DNA from 3 places in the Alicyclobacillus sp. SO9 genome. Region 1 is predicted to be linked to each of the others. Evidence: riboswitches for the same ligand, from Rfam matches in the RefSeq annotation. Region 1 holds a riboswitch; each other region holds the start of a gene.
The links. A riboswitch is a leader RNA that binds a small molecule or an ion and turns the genes downstream of it on or off. The one in region 1 is predicted to bind cyclic di-GMP.

Region 1 (5,354 bases):
CAGCCGCCTTGCACTGGTTGCCAGACGTCCCGATGAAAGTGCCAGTGTTCGGTTTTCACGAGGGCAAATCGTGACGGCTACTGTGCTCCTGGTTCTGTTTGCCGGAGGCGTTGCCATCCGACCGCTTTGGACAATAGCCTTCGTCGTCATCGTTTTACAACTGATATATGCGGCAAACAACGTCTTTCGACTGTGGCTCATGCAGCGCTCTGCTAAGCAAACGACAGAGTACACGGTGACAAAAGTAGATTTGGCCAAGATTCCGCCGGTTTCGCTTCCGGCTTATACCGTTTTAGTGCCGGTGTACAAGGAAGCTGAAGTACTTCCTGACTTGGTGGAGGCAATTAAGAACTTGCAATATCCAAAAGACCGTCTGGATGTAAAGCTGCTGCTGGAGGAAGACGACGAAGAGACCATCCAAATTGCGAAGGCTTCCAAACTTCCTAATTTCATTGAGATGGTCATTGTGCCGTCTTCCGAACCCAAAACCAAACCCAAGGCATGCAATTACGGGCTTATGAGGGCGCGCGGGGAGTACGTGGTTATCTTTGACGCTGAGGATATTCCTGAGCCGGACCAACTCTTGAAGGCAATCTCTGTCTTCCGACAGAACAAAGACCAGACCCTTGCCTGTGTTCAGGCAAAATTAAGCTACTATAACGCGGAACAGAACATCCTGACCCGCTGGTTCACTGCCGAATACGCCAACTGGTTTGAACTGTCACTGCCAGCACTGTTTTCCCACGACCTGCCAATCCCGTTGGGGGGAACATCCAACCATTTCCGTGCCGATGTGCTCAAGGAGATGGGCGCCTGGGACCCATACAATGTGGCAGAAGACGCCGATTTAGGTATTCGAATGCACAAGCACGGTTACCGCACAGCCATTGTCAACTCAACGACATTTGAAGAAGCTAACGCTGATTTTCTCAACTGGATTCGCCAACGATCGCGGTGGGTCAAAGGATACATGCAAACCTGGTTGGTTCACATGCGTCGTCCAGTGGAACTGCACCGCGCGCTCGGTGTTAAGGGCACAGCCGCTTTTCATATGATTGTGGGCGGCACACCATTTACGTTTTTGCTCAACCCGCTGATGTGGTTTATGACCGTGCTGTGGTTTATTTTTAAGCCTCACTTTATGCATCAGTTGTATGACAACCCAATTTACTATCTGTCTGTTATAAACTTCATGTTCGGGAATTTCGCATTTACCTATGTCAACGTGGTTGGAACCATGCAACGCCAATCCTGGCCCTTGGCGAAATATGCGTTGCTATCGCCGATTTACTGGATTTTCATGTCCATTGCGTCATGGAAAGCTCTTTATCAATTGTTTGTTAAGCCGTCTTACTGGGAAAAGACGATTCATGGGCTGGCGAAGAAAGATGACAAATCTATCACTCAAATACTAACTGTCGGAAGTAATTCCTAACAATGTATACCAGTTGCAGGATGTATACAGGTTGCAGATGGAGCGAATATACATGACGAGTTTATCTCAAACAACTTCATTAGGACCGAATCATGAAAGACACTCGATGCCTTTAATGCAGGAGAGGCAAACCAGAAGTTTGGAAATGCTTGAGCCCTTCATTTTGTCTTTCCTGGCGTTCTTGATGGCTTTGTCTGGTGGCGTTTATCTAGCTTTTGTGCTTCATGTTATCAACTCAGATGCCCTGACTAGAGTACTCAATGCGTATTACACAATTTTTTCACCTAAGTTTCATCTCGCGGCCATGGGATTTGTGTGGAATCCTCTTCCGAGCATCGTGGAATTACCGATAGTTCTGTTTCATCACTGGTTCCCTGCACTGATTACTGATGGTTTTGCTGCGAATCTGATGAGTTCGGTGTCGAGTGCGTTTGGCATGTACTTTTTGAATCGCATTTTGTTTTATGTGGGGATTCCACGGTTCTGGAGGATTGTCTATTCGCTGATTTACGCTCTCAATCCTTTAATATGGTTGTACTCCTCCAACGGCATGTCGGAAGCCATGATGATAGCTACAATGCTGGGCGCACTCCACGGTGCGGTGCGCTACTTGGATGATGGGCGTCACAGCCATCTGATTTCGGCCGGGCTGTGGTTGGCAGCGTGTTTTGGTGCGAGATATGAGGCCGTTCCCTTTGGCGCCCTGGTCGGCCTCGCTCTTTTGCTGGCTTTGTATTTAAAAGGGTATTCCGCATCGCGCATCCAGGCGGATTTGATTGTTGCGGGATTGCCCTTGATTTTCGCTGGATTGGTCTGGGTGTTTTTAAACTGGACGATTATGGGGAATCCACTGTATTTCATGAACTCTGCATATTCTAATGCTTCCCAAATAGGTACGGGAAGCTACAATGATAAACTCATTTTGAGGGACGCCCACCACTTGTTCTACTCGCTGCAGACCGTAGCTCACTTCTCCTTTTTGTTTCCGCCTGCTATTGTTGGACTCGCGGGTGCTTTACTGGTTTTTGCTTTCAGCAAGAAACGTCGCGGTCAAGCACTCTTGTTTGTGGCAGCACTTCTGACCATTCCACTCTTTCAGGTTGTGATGATTTATAAGCATGCGTCCGCAATTTGGTCTCGCTTTTTTATCACGTATATTCCTTTTGGCATCCTTCTCGTGGCATTGCTCATGGTTGTGATTGCAAAGGGACCTTGGCTGGTGCGACATTTTTTGCTGCTCGTTTCAGCAGCCGTACTGCTAGGCGGCAACTACGTTACGTTTCACGAGATACAAACTCCCATCATGGGGAAAGGTGTCACAAAGAATTTTGCTCATGTCGTGGAAGGACTTCCGGCATCCCAGGCGGCTCAGAATAATGGGATGACGCAAGGGAAGATCGTAGCGAACTACATTAATGAACACCCGCATCTAGTCGTGTTGCTGGATACTTTTGACTCCTTTAGCGTCGTACCATTCATCAAGGACCCCAAACAGGTAGTAATTACAAGTGATTTGAATTTTCAAAGTCTTCTCCTGAATCCAAGGGGACGCGTTAGTGATTTTCTAGTTCCAAACCCGGGTGGCGTGGGGGCATTGGATGCCATCAATAGAACGTATCCAGGACTGTGGCAGGGTAAAGTTGCTTGGGCCAAAGAGACGAAACAGTTCTCTGGAAACCTTGGCTACAAACTTTTTTCAATCGGGTCTTCTGCTCCTTAATTGGTACGACAAGATTTGACAATCTAGTAATGTTTCTACTATACTAGACCATAGCTAGAAAAATATTTTTGAAGCTTGTGTGACCAAAATCATAACGATGTTTGGAAAAAGGCAAACCCGGTGAAAGCTGGGGACGCAAAACTACAGGGGCTACGCATCGAGAGATGTATGCCAGCCAGTTGCCCATGCGGAGGCAAGCAAGTGCAGTGTTCCTCACGCGGGGGATATCGCACTTGCTTTTTTTTGGGGGAGGTCTTCGCATTGCGTTATGGCTCGCTTCTGGCGGTAGTGCTTCCTATCGCAATCATTTCAGTAGGCGTTGCGGAAAATGCTACGATCAAAGGGTTGGTTTTTCAGTCTTCATCGTACAGCGGTCACAGAATACTCAAACAAAGAGGCCCGGACAATAGCAACCACATTGACAATGTGCAGACGGGATTTCAGTCGAAGGCACATGGAACGACTAAGGGCCAGTCATCTGCTTTGGTATCCGATTTGAACCTCGAAGGCACATCACAAACGATTTCACTCACATCCTTGACGAAGACAGATATGGCAAATACACAATCGCAGAGTTCTAACGGAGTGCAAGGCGGTCATTCGACGCAAAGTCAACTTCAACAATCCCAACAGCAAGGTTCGACATCCAATTCGACGACTTCAAGCTCATCGGCTTCCGGTCAGTCAACTTCCGGTCAAGCGTCAAGTTCCAATCCTTCCACACCGCTGCCTTACACGGCAAGGCTATCATCAGGAGTGCAGGTTTCTCCTGATAATTTTGGCTTGAATGTGGCTGAGTGGGACAACGGAATGAATGCATCGTCAACCATTCCAGCAATTAGAAAGCTCGGTACAGGGTTGCAGAGATATCCTAATAACGATGCTTGGTCATGGAAACTCAATCGTTCACGAAACGGATCGGACAATTATCGAACATGGAACAGTTTCACGAGTCCATTTTCGATGTTGCGCTGGTCATCAGAGCTGAAGGCGACGGGGAACCAAGGGATCTTCAACATTAACTACGGAATGAACTCCCAGTGGAACGGAGGCCAATCGGTCTCTGACGTTAGGGAATTGACACAGTATATTGTGTCTCACCACATTCCGGTCAGGGCGATGGTAGTTGGAAGTGAAAATTACGCTGGCGGAACAATTAACCTGCGTGCTAACAAGTCTCCTGCTGAATACGCCGATGTTGCAAAGCAAATGGCGATTGCTATTCATCAGATAGACCCAAGCATGAAGGTGGGTGTGAATCTAACTCCAGGCTTGAACGGAAGGATGTCCAGTACAGACTTAAAGTGGAATGAGACAGTTTTAAGAACAGACGCTCCGTATATTCAGTTTGTTACGTTTCACGTATACCCGGTTGATAACGCAGTCAGTCAATCCGGTTTGTTACAAACACTCATGAAAGATGTTCCGGACATCACCTCAGAGGTTCGCAGATTGCTCATTGGAAACACGGGCAAATATGCATCTCACATTCAGGTGTGGTTTACGGAATTTAATTTGTTTTCTCAGCCCCGGCCCAAAACGGTTCAAAATATCGGTGGAACGGCAATGATGGAAAGCATGCTGCTGGCACGAAGCCTTGGTGTTAACGAGGTGGATTGGTGGAGCTTGCACGGTGGAGCTCACGCACTTATGTCAAATGGACAAGTTGCCTCACCTGAAGTTCACCATGCCGTGAGTCAATACGGTACGTTCGCGTTGACTGGCGACGGGCAAGCACCTGAAAAGTCAATGAACTCTTTGTATCCGACTGGACAAGCTTTGTCCGAGTTAACCTCACTGGTGCGAGGCGGAGCACAGCTTGACGCTAAAACCGCAGGCAATCTGCTGGTCGCGAAGATCACACGGGGAAGCAGTGCACACTGGGTTGTTGTGAACACAGGCAATACCAATGAAACCGTGCAAGTGAACGGGGTCGGACATACAGTTGCGGCGCATACTTATACGGTGCTGAGTTCATCTGCAAGCAGCACGTTGCACACGCCGGATAAGGCTGTCGACTTACCCGCTTCGGCCTTGGTGACTTCATCTTCTTTGGCCGTGCAAGCTTCTCATCAGGCACCGCCGGCAACACCCCACATCTCAAGCGTATCTGCCAGCGACATTCACAGCAACGAGGTCTTAACATTGCATGGCAGCGGGTTTGGCAGTTCCAGGGGTTCCGGCTACGTGAGCTTTTCA
Region 2 (5,354 bases), 460 kb from region 1:
GCTCTCGCCACATGGGTTTGCTTCGCAATGTCGGCTCCCACAATGATGGTAGTGTCGGTAATTTGTTGAATTCGTTGATTTTGCTTCTGTTGGATCTTATACTTCACGTTGAGCGTCCTCCTCAATTAGGGAATGAATGTGTCTGCATTCGGAACCCAGCATACAGGAGGCGCTCTTTTTGTTACAAACCCGAAATTAATTCATTACAGGAATGGCTCCATATACCATATTAATTTCTAGTATAACATATTTTAACTAATATAGTTATATAGATTATATTTGGGTAATTAATATTTTTATTAGATTTTTTTAACATAATTGTACGATGATACACGTGTTTAGTCTCGGATTATGAGTCCGGTACAGGTCAGCGGCTTAACGCTTGTAGCAGTATAAAAAAGACACTAAGACATTTACCCATTTGTAGAAGTCAAGTTTTTGTTGCGAGTTTTGATTGGAGTAGAAAGCAGAAGAATTCATGCATGAATATGTCTAGTATATATGTGTTGATCCGGATTCCGTACGTGTTCTTCTTAAACTCCCTCACTCATTAGGTATTTTCTAACGAATACTCGCTCATTTGCAAGATTTCATCACCTTGTGTATGGACCAGGAGTCACTGAAGGATTATACTGCCGATTCCGATCCGATTGAAGCGCATGCGGAAGCAGAAGGCGCTCTTGAACCTACAGCATCTTCCAAAACAATTCTTATACTGCACGCTTCTCTCCACATGTTCCTTGGAATCTACACTCCCACATCTCAACGGGTCGGTACCCTTACATTCCTTCGTCCCATCTAACCAAGGTGTGAAGTCCGATTCACGTTAACGCAACGGGTCAGCGCCCTTCAGTACAAGAGTCTCGGTACTCCGTGCTTTCTTTGTGAAATCCTGCGAATGAACCAATCTACGTATACTTAACTTCTCAGAGTTTATGCAGCTTTCAACTGTACCCTCTCCTCTATAAACGGCTGCCTGTCTCTCGCCATCGCGACAATCATTCGCGCCAACTTTCCAATCAGCTTCATGATAGATTGCATTTTGGTCATTCGTCTTACACTCACGTTTTCGACGTGCAACTGCTGAAACACAGAATGGTACGACAGCATCTGAGTAACTGCGAGATACAGGTGCTTTCTCAGAAGTGAGTTTCCTCGCTTGATTCTGGACGCCAAGAGTACAAATGATTCAATTGTTACGTTTCAACACACATTTGCAAAGAGCCCGTCGTACATTATTGGATTTGCACCAACGCCTAATCTACAAATCTTCTATCAAACAAATGAGTCTTTTCACTAGCGGGCTCCGGTTTTCCGTACAAGTACCCTTGGATTTCAGTACAACCATTTTTCATTAGAACTTCTGCCTCGTCCATGGTCTCGACGCCTTCAGCAATGGCATTGATACCGAGTTCCGATAGCAACTGTAATATCATCTTTACAATGCCGCGATTTTGATGCTCATTTTCCTTATCATCGTGGATAATCGATTTATCTATCTTCACATGGTCAAATGGAAAGCGTTTCAAAACACTTAGCGCAGAATACCCCGTCCCAAAGTCATCAAGACTCACCGAGAAGCCTGCTTCTTGTAACCTATGCAATTTTTCTCGCACGTCAGTTTCATTGCTCAAAAGTATGCTTTCCGTAATTTCGATCTCCAGCAGCCTTGACGGTATTCCATACTCCCGTACAACACGTAGAAAGTCTTCAGTAAAGTCCTGTTCATCTAGTTCACGCGGAGATATGTTCAGGGCGACGCGAATTTGATGGCCATTTTCCATCCACGAAGAGATTTGCCGGCAGACTTCCCGCCGAACCCACCGTCCAATCTCCACAATAAGTCCTGTCTCTTCCGCTATAGTAATAAACTCAGCCGGATACAGTACCCCACGGTCCGGATGATTCCATCTCACCAGGGCTTCGACACCTGTCACTTTATTTGTTCTTAGATTGATGCGGGGCTGATAATGCAAGAGCAAACCGTCATTTTGAAGGGCGTTATTCAAGCCTTTTACAGTCGCCGATCGTGTCTCAATTGCAGTGTCCATAGAAGTATCAAAGACTGTACATTGCCGCTTCCCTTTTCCTTTTGCCACAAGCATCGCGGTCTCTGCATTTCTTAACAACTCAACTAACGTGCTACCGTGCGTAGGATAGATCACTGCTCCCATACTGATAGTCGTTTTCGTTTCCCGACCATCAATAGAAATAGGACGAGAAAAGGTGTCTTGGAGTTTCTTACTGACGATCTTTAGTTCTCCCGTTCCCTGTATCGTGGGCACAAGTACCGCAAAAGCGTCGCCACCGATTCGAGCAATCATGCCAAGCCCCTTCAATGTTTCTTCCACCCGTTCAAGAGCAATTTTAAGATATTCATCCGCATAGGTATGACCCAATTGTCGATTTACTTTCTGAAAATCATCCATATCCAGGACAATGAGTCCAATTTCACTCCCGTTCTTCTGTGCACTGTCCCAAACGGTATTGAAAGTTTTTGCAAAGAGCATTCGATTAGCGACCCCTGTTAAGGGATCGTGATACAGAAAGCGAGTGATTTCTCGCCGGTCGTTTTCCTTTACGATTGCTACGTTGGCTAGATAAGCAAACGTCCCCATTATACGTAGATCATGCTGACTTGGGGGTTCAGGAGAGCGAGAGTAAATGTCTATCGTTCCGATGACGGTTTCATTTTGGTCAACAATCGGCTTGCACCAGCACATTCGAATATTCGAAGCACGGGCACTCTCCTGAAACTCTACCCACCTACTGTCGGTCAAGACATCTGCAACAATGACCGTTTCATTGTTATAGGCGGCAGCCGTCATTGGATTACACCAAGACCCTAACTCGATACCGTTCAGATTATTAACGAATTCCTTGGGCAAACGTGAACCAGCCCAGCACTGCAAAGTTTGCTGTTCCTTGTCCACCAGTGAAATAGAACAGAGTTTCCCTGGGAGTATATTCTCTACTACTGCTGTGATTTCTTCAAGGATATGGGTTAGGGGTTTCTGGAGTGCAATCATTTCGGAAATTCGAGATTGCCCGCGTATCTGTGTCAAACCTTGCTTTCGCTCGGAAATATCTTTTACAATGCCGTATGCTCCTACAACCGTTCCGTCCTCAATGACCGGCAAACCAATTAAACTCACTGGAATGTGATGTCCATCTTTATGGAGGACCTCTATTTCGGTGTCAACTGTGTCACCCTTCATCACGCGCGAAAAATGAATATCCATATCAGAGTGATATTCCGGAACTACAAAGCGGTAGAATGATTGACCCGTGATCTCGTAATATGTCTGCCCTATGAGAACTTCACAGGCCACATTACATGACAAAAGTCGACTGTCAGGAGCCACGGATACTACAGCATCCGGATGATTATCAAAGAGAGCACGATGCCATCTCTCAGTCACCGACAACTCTTTTTCGGCTTCCGTTCTCCTTGTAACATCTCTCGCCATGGCGACAATTTGAGACACCTGTTCATTCACATCGACTAGGGGAATCCAAATCACCTCAACCGATAACGGGGTACCGCTTGCACGAAGATATTGACACTCTACTTTGGTGGACTGCTTATGTTCAATCATCTCCACGAACTGGCTTTGCACTCTATCCTGATCCCAAGGATGAATTTGAGTCCATAACGAGTGTCCAATGTACTTCTTGGGATCAATGCCTAATAAACGTTTATGAGACGGAGAAGCGTACAACACAAGGCCGTTCTTGTCAACGATAGCGAACAAGTCTGACATATTCTCTGTCATCCAACGATATTTTTCCCCATTCTCGGACTGAGTCAGAGTTTGAAAATGAGCAACTGGCTGACATATCAGGTACGACATTACCTGAGTTAGTCCCTATAGTTTTGCGTCAGTACCTTCCGATACTTTTGCCGTTTATCAATTTGGCGCAACTTGTTACAATTTGACGATAATTGTAACAGAATATCAGCGGACTTCAATCAAAGCTTCCTCAATGTAGTAATTAGGATCAAGTAGCCACACCGGATTATATTGAACTTTCAATGTCATATTAAGAAAATCCCAATAATCAGATTCGCTACACAGGACTGCCGGTTTTGTCACTTGGACTCCATTGACATTGCATCTATAACTGATTGAGTGTATTTGAAAATTGTGGTAGATTGAATAAAGATCAAAAAGAAAAGGTAAACCAGCCGAAAGGTTGGGACACAAAATCACGGGGCTACCGCTATTTAGCCATGCTGGCCGGATTGCCGTTATAGAGATACAGAAGATATAGTGGCACATCCGGATGATGACGGATGTGTTTTTTGATAGGGGGACATAAGGGTGCAACAACTCAAAGATTTAATTGAACAATCACGGCACTGGGCCTCAGTGGAGCGTGGTACAATCCTCTTTTCACAGGTCGCACTGCTTCTACACGACGACTTTGGGCTGGATGCGGGAATGATGATCTATCGCAAGAAATTCATTCCCGAGGAAGAGGACCCTCATGTCAAAGTTTATTCTCCCTGGGGAATAGATTACACTGCAGAGGAATTGACACAATTCATATCCAACGGCAAATGGTTTTCAGGGAGTTCCTATAACATTTCTCAAAGGTGGTTCCACGTGTCAGAAGGTCCTCCCGTCTGGAGAAAGGTATGGGAAGAGGCTGGCGTTGAATATGTTAGCGCGTGGCCACTAACTGTAAAAGAGGAACCGGTAGGAGCCATCGTTCTTGGAATGTGCAGAATGCCCAGTTCTGAAGAAACTGACCTTGTATCTGCTTGTTCTACATATGTATCTCTTGTTCTTGAGATGTTGACCCTAAGACGAATCGCTGAGCACGCCAGTCGTCACGACAGTCTGACTGAGATTCTCAATCGTAGAGGTTTTACTGAAAAATTCAAACAGTTGGTGAATAGAAATGTTGCTAATCTTGTCGTTGGAGTCCTCGACGTAGATTATTTCAAGAAGATCAATGATACTCACGGGCATATTGCTGGGGACTCCGTGCTACAAGATGTGGCGCAATTACTGAAAACATCCGTTGGCAGCCAAGGTATCTGTGCTCGATTCGGAGGAGATGAATTTGTCTTCGCCTTGGAAACGGAGCCTTTAGACACTAGAGAAGTGACCAATAAAGTTATTGAGTGGTTTAAGGACAAAGCGTACACCGTCAGCGTTGGATGCGCAAAGTTAGGAATAGACGGGCGTGATTGGGATTCCTGTTTTCGATGCGCCGACAAGCGCCTTTATGAAAGTAAAATACCCAGTATTACGGATTAAAGACCAATGCTTTAACCGAGGACACGAGGAACATTAACGAAAATGGATTTCATCACCAACCTACGTTTCTGACTTCGTATGTTT
Region 3 (5,354 bases), 760 kb from region 1:
TTACTTTTTTACAGTATGGGTACTGAAGGAGATATTCCATCTGCAGGACCACAAGTTTTGGACAATTACGCTTTTGCCAGTCGTGTTTTTATTAGCCATGTTCCCTCCTGACATTTTTCACCTATATCCAATCATTCAATTTGTTGGTAAGTGGGGACTGGTGCTAACCATCGGCTACCCATTTATGCTTTTTATGGTAGCTGTACTTCGTGGAAAAAGGGGGGAGATTCGTGTTTCTCAGCCGTCTCGTCCGAAGAAGTAATAGATGGGTTGCAGTTCTCGCGGTTCTGTTGACGACACCTTTTGTCTCTGGCTGCTGGGACCGGGTTGAACTCGAACAGCGTGCCATCATATTAGGACTAGCCGTTGACGAGGCACAATCTGCAGATTCAAACAATGAAACCAGCATGGCTCACGATAGTAAGGCAACCTTGAGTGATCCAAAATTATACAATCAATTACAAGAGAAACAAAAAATCAGTGTGACGGCACAAGTTGCTGTTCCGGGCAGAATTCCATTGGGACCGGGGGGCGGTGACGGCGGGGGTGGAGGTGGCAGCAATCCGGCGACTTCTGTCTGGGTTGTGAAGGCCACTGGTACCTCACTTGGAGACGCCATGCAGGAACTGCAGCAGCATCTGGGAGAGCGGATTTTTTTGGGACACTTGCGCATCATTACAATTTCCGAGGAAGTTGCGAAAGACATTGGGACAAAACCATATCTGGATTATTTGCGTAGAAATCCGCAAATTCGCCGCACAGCGTGGCTGACTGTCAGTAAAGGCAAAGCAGCCACACTGATGAAGACGGCGCCGCCTTTAGAGCGAGTTCCGACTTTGTACTTGCTGTCGACGATGCAAAGTGCCATACGCCTTGGAAAACTGCCTCATGACTTTCTCGGTAGTTTTGAAAGCAAAGAGACAATGTGGGGTCGCGAGCCAATTCTGCCTTACTTAGAAGTGACAGGGAAGCAAGTCAAAGTTGCAGGAATTGCCGCTTTTTGCGACGGCAAAATGAAATACACGCTGAATCCATCTGAGGTTACATCCTATGAACAGCTTGATGGGTCTCGTTCCACCCACACGACCATTATGGTTCCCATGGGTTCAAAAGGAGATTATGTTGTCTGGACCTCTTTCGCGAGAGCCCATCGCATTAAAGTGAAAATGGTTAAGGGGAAACCGGTTGTCACAGTCTATGTCCATGTAGACGGGAATGTGGAAGAAAAATCTCGCAACAGAGTTGACCTGCAAAATCATGTTTTTAGAACGAGACTAGAAAATGAAATGGCAAACTGGTCTGAAATCCATATGAAAAAAATTATTGATAAAACGAAAGTTTATCATACCGACATTTTTGGATTTGGGGAGTACGTCAGAGCCTATGAGCCAGGATACTGGAGACAACACGTTCACCACAAAACGGATTGGAGAAAACTGTACGCAGACTTGAATATCAATGTGGTCGCTACATTTCAAACCCATCGCAGCGGCATGAAAGTCTAATGAAAGGCGGACGCCATGAGTTTTATAACCTTTGATTTCACCCAACTTTATCCTGTCTTGGCTGCATTTTTGTTCCTTTTCACTGGTTTGTATCTTTCTCTCGTTGAAGTTCAGTTGTACAGGCACCTGAGATTAGCAAGAGAGCGGATATGGGCACGGCGGCTTGGGTGGGGCAATATCGCTATTGGACTCGGATTGTTCGTTCTGAATTGGATGTACCACCAAATGTTGTGGCTATAAACTTCAGTTCATTATCTATAGTTTGTTCAAATATCTGTCATTGTGTACTTTGCCACAATAAGGTAACCTATTTATGAGTGGAATCAAAGTGGTAGATTTATTTCAGAGTATTCAATCTGATCTGCTTTTGAGTAATTAGTTTAGACTATTTATTATATTTTTTACATTAGAAAATGATGCCATCGAATCAAGGCAAACCGTCGGAAACGTCGGCAACGCAAAGCTACAAGGGGCTACCGCGATTTGTATCGCCAAGCCAGCCAGCTGCTCGTCTGCGAAACCATCCGACACTGGATGGTTTTTTTGTAAATAGGGGTGTGGGCAACTAAACCGGGGTTCCAGGAAAGGTGACTTACATGCTAAAAGGACGATTTGGGAGAAAGAGTAAAGAAGAGAAAGCGGGATTGAAGACAACAACTTCTTTTCATGACGAGGCGAATGTTGCAAGTCAAGGCGTTATTGATGCAGCGAGACAACGGCGAACTCATCTTACTGTTGACGGAACTGTCGACGGAACTGTCTCGATTTTGGACGGCGAGGTCTTTGTCGCGGCACCCCACGAAAACGGAGTGAAAGCTTCTTTGTTCATACCTGAAGACCCTCGGATTTCTGTCACGATTGATGGAACTACAATGGAGTCCGGATTATATGAGTTGTCTGGCAGTGAACAAGTCACACTCACGCCAATTCAGATTGACCCTCACTGTGAAATACGTCTTATTCCTGCATCTGGAAATATGGAGTTAATTATGTCAATTGATTTACAACCGGGCATCTTATACCAGCCGGAAGACTCTCCTCCTGAAAATAAACTATCGTTGGAGTGGAATGAAGTTGAAATTTCGGCTGCTCCACCCACCGAGGCTGACTTGTTGAACATCCTGGAGCAAAGTGAGTACAAAGGTGAAGTTGACAGAAGCGCACTTTCAGAACTTGCTTTAGCCACAGACAGCGTAGAACGCGTTGTGCTGCGGGGACTGGAAGCCTATCCTAGCAAACCTGAAGAGTTCAGGGAGATTCCACTCCCAGACCCGGATTATGTAGATCCGCTTCACCGTCGGATGAAACTGCAGGCGGTACAATCAGGGACTGCAGTTGGCGTTGTTGATGCTCCTGTTCCTCCTCACACTGGTACGGACATTTTTGGACGCGAAGTTTCACCTAAACCCAGGCCAAGACAGAAACCTCCTGAACTCGGACCCGGCGTTATTCGCAATGACAATACGATTTTAGCGGCTCGTGCAGGCCGGCTTGTGTTTACCGCCCGAATCATTGACGTTGTTCCGACAGTGGAGATGAATCGGTTAACAGCAAAGGATGGACAGATTGTATTTGACGGAGATGTGAAAGTTTACGGCGACGTAGAGGATGGGAGCCTGATCAAGGCTACAGGCATGATTCAAGTGCAAGGCGGTGTCTATGGTTCTGTATTAGTCGGTGAAAACGGCATTTTGATTGGTGGACACTGTGTCAAGACAAAAGTCTATGCCGGTTGGGCAAAGGATATGGCATCCCAGACACTGACCGTCGTTAAGGAAACCGTGGAACGACTGGAACGATATTTGAAAGATGTCAGCCGGGTTCTGGACGATGCGCGCGAAAAGCTTGGAAACGAAGCATCAACCCAATTACAAGTTTTGCCGTCTGCTGTACTGGATAAGTACCACGTTGCTTTACCGAGGCATCTGTCGACGCTCGTGGAGCAGTATGCAAAGACAAGCCAGCACAGTCTTGGAAAGCATTTGGAACCTTGCATTCGTTTAATCCAGACCGATTGGATTGGACCTCGACTAAAGGAGCTTACGCTGGAAAAGGGAATTCAACTTCTGAACCAACTTCAAGCCTATGAAGAGTACCTTGAAGAACACTTGCACGCAGATGCTGCCAGCGTGGAAATCAATGCACTTACTTCTAGCACTGTGGATGCTACAGGACCGGTGTCCATTGTGGGACGGGGAACATACGCAAGCCATATCGACAGCGGGAAGAGCATTCATGTTGCAGGATTTGCGCGAGGCGGCGGGCTGAAGGCCGTTGATGCAATATCCGTGAGAGAACTAGGCTCTCCTTCAGGTACAGAGACGAGGGCTTCTGTCACTTCTCGAAGCGGAATAATTCAAGTGGAAACGAGACACCCCAACACTTTGTTAGAAGTCGGCGGAAATGTCAACCGAAACCTGACACAAGAATCCCACATCACATTTACGGATAAAAGACAAGACTAACCTTCCATCAAAGACGCCAACTGGTTGCGTATATCCATTTGCAGAGAGAGGCACCGTAATAAGACAACCCAAAGGGCAGGTGCAAACGATGAGACGATTGGTCCTCTCTCTATTTGGCGGAATACTGTTTGTGAGTTCGCTGCTTGCCGTACTCATTCATCCGATTTCCTTTGCGGCGAATCAGGAATCTACGCAACCAGACAAGAAATCTATACAACCAGATAAGGCACCTACAGACAGTGAAGGACGAGCACAGGCACAAGTACGCGGGAAAATTGCCTTCGTACGTCAGGGGCAGCTTTGGCTGCGGGATGAAAACGGCGAACGTAGAGTTCTGCAATTAGGCATTTTGAGCTCCCCAAAGTGGTCCCCAGACGGTCATTTTGTTGCTGTCACGGGAAAGTCCAAAGGGCCCCACGGAAAGCAGGATTTTGTGTACCTGCAGGTAGTGAACGCGGCAACCGGACACACGCAAATGGTGACGCGTTATTTATTTCCTGACACAATCACATTTAAATGGGGACCGAAGGGTCACCAGTTGGCTTTCGCACACAAGGGTGTGTTGAGTTCTGTCAATGTTGCACCCCGGTCGAGTGTGCATAGAGTTGCCGCGGGGATACAGAGTTTTGCCTGGGCACCGAACGGACTTGGATTCATCATCTCAGCACCAGCCCATGTGCTTCCTGACGGTTGGACGCGAGCCAAAGTTTATCAAGTTTCTGTCGGTGAAAAACCTTCGAAAAGTGCAGCAAATCATGATCCGACGTTGCTCTTCACACTGCCGAAAACGGTGCCTGGAACCGACCGTTCCATGTTAATTACGGGACTGACATCCATGAAATGGTCTTACGATGGCAAATGGGTTGCTTTCATTGCCCATCCAACTGCGGCATGGTCGAAGGACGAGAACAGACTTTGTGTTTTGTCAAAGGACGGCAAGAAATTTATTGTAGTGGGCACAATGCTGCAAAAATCTGAATGGTTTCGCTGGTCCCCTGGTGCGGATACATTGGCGTATATAAGAGGCAATCACCATGATATTTCACATGGGAAAAAGCTGAATATTGCCGCCGCGCCATTGTTCAAGTCACGGAATCTGGCTCCGATTGGAGCCGTAGACAACGGCTTGACTTGGATTGACCCCAAGCACATTATTGTGTCTCGCCGCCAGGAATCACTTCCTTCCAAGTCACCGGTACAGCTGGAATCCTCCATGTTTCCGTCACTGTATAACATTGATGTGGAGAGACCGACAGTTCAAAACCGAATTACGGCTCCTTCTCAGGGTGTTGGGGATTACAGTCCAGTTGCACAGGGGTGGCAAAAGGTTGTATGGGTCCGCTCTCCAAATGAGTCGAGTAAAGGTGAGATCTTCGTCGGAAAA

Region 2: another riboswitch for cyclic di-GMP. It lies ahead of GI364_RS04225 (bifunctional diguanylate cyclase/phosphodiesterase); the one in region 1 lies ahead of GI364_RS02070 (hypothetical protein).
Region 3: another riboswitch for cyclic di-GMP. It lies ahead of GI364_RS05545 (FapA family protein); the one in region 1 lies ahead of GI364_RS02070 (hypothetical protein).

Annotation. Positions count from the first base shown of each region.
Region 1 is NZ_CP066339.1:483,338-488,691, forward strand. Features, by position in the region: gene GI364_RS02060 (glycosyltransferase) at 1-1,435, shown strand, start outside; gene GI364_RS02065 (hypothetical protein) at 1,488-3,155, shown strand; cyclic di-GMP riboswitch class I at 3,256-3,342, shown strand; gene GI364_RS02070 (hypothetical protein) at 3,417-5,354, shown strand, end outside.
Region 2 is NZ_CP066339.1:942,188-947,541, reverse strand. Features, by position in the region: gene GI364_RS04230 (IS110 family RNA-guided transposase) at 1-95, opposite strand, end outside; gene GI364_RS04225 (bifunctional diguanylate cyclase/phosphodiesterase) at 1,257-3,854, opposite strand; cyclic di-GMP riboswitch class I at 3,822-3,916, opposite strand; cyclic di-GMP riboswitch class I at 4,170-4,254, shown strand; gene GI364_RS04220 (GGDEF domain-containing protein) at 4,326-5,270, shown strand.
Region 3 is NZ_CP066339.1:1,243,447-1,248,800, forward strand. Features, by position in the region: gene GI364_RS05530 (GerAB/ArcD/ProY family transporter) at 1-262, shown strand, start outside; gene GI364_RS05535 (Ger(x)C family spore germination protein) at 231-1,505, shown strand; gene GI364_RS05540 (CLC_0170 family protein) at 1,521-1,745, shown strand; cyclic di-GMP riboswitch class I at 1,927-2,017, shown strand; gene GI364_RS05545 (FapA family protein) at 2,102-3,970, shown strand; gene GI364_RS05550 (TolB family protein) at 4,059-5,354, shown strand, end outside.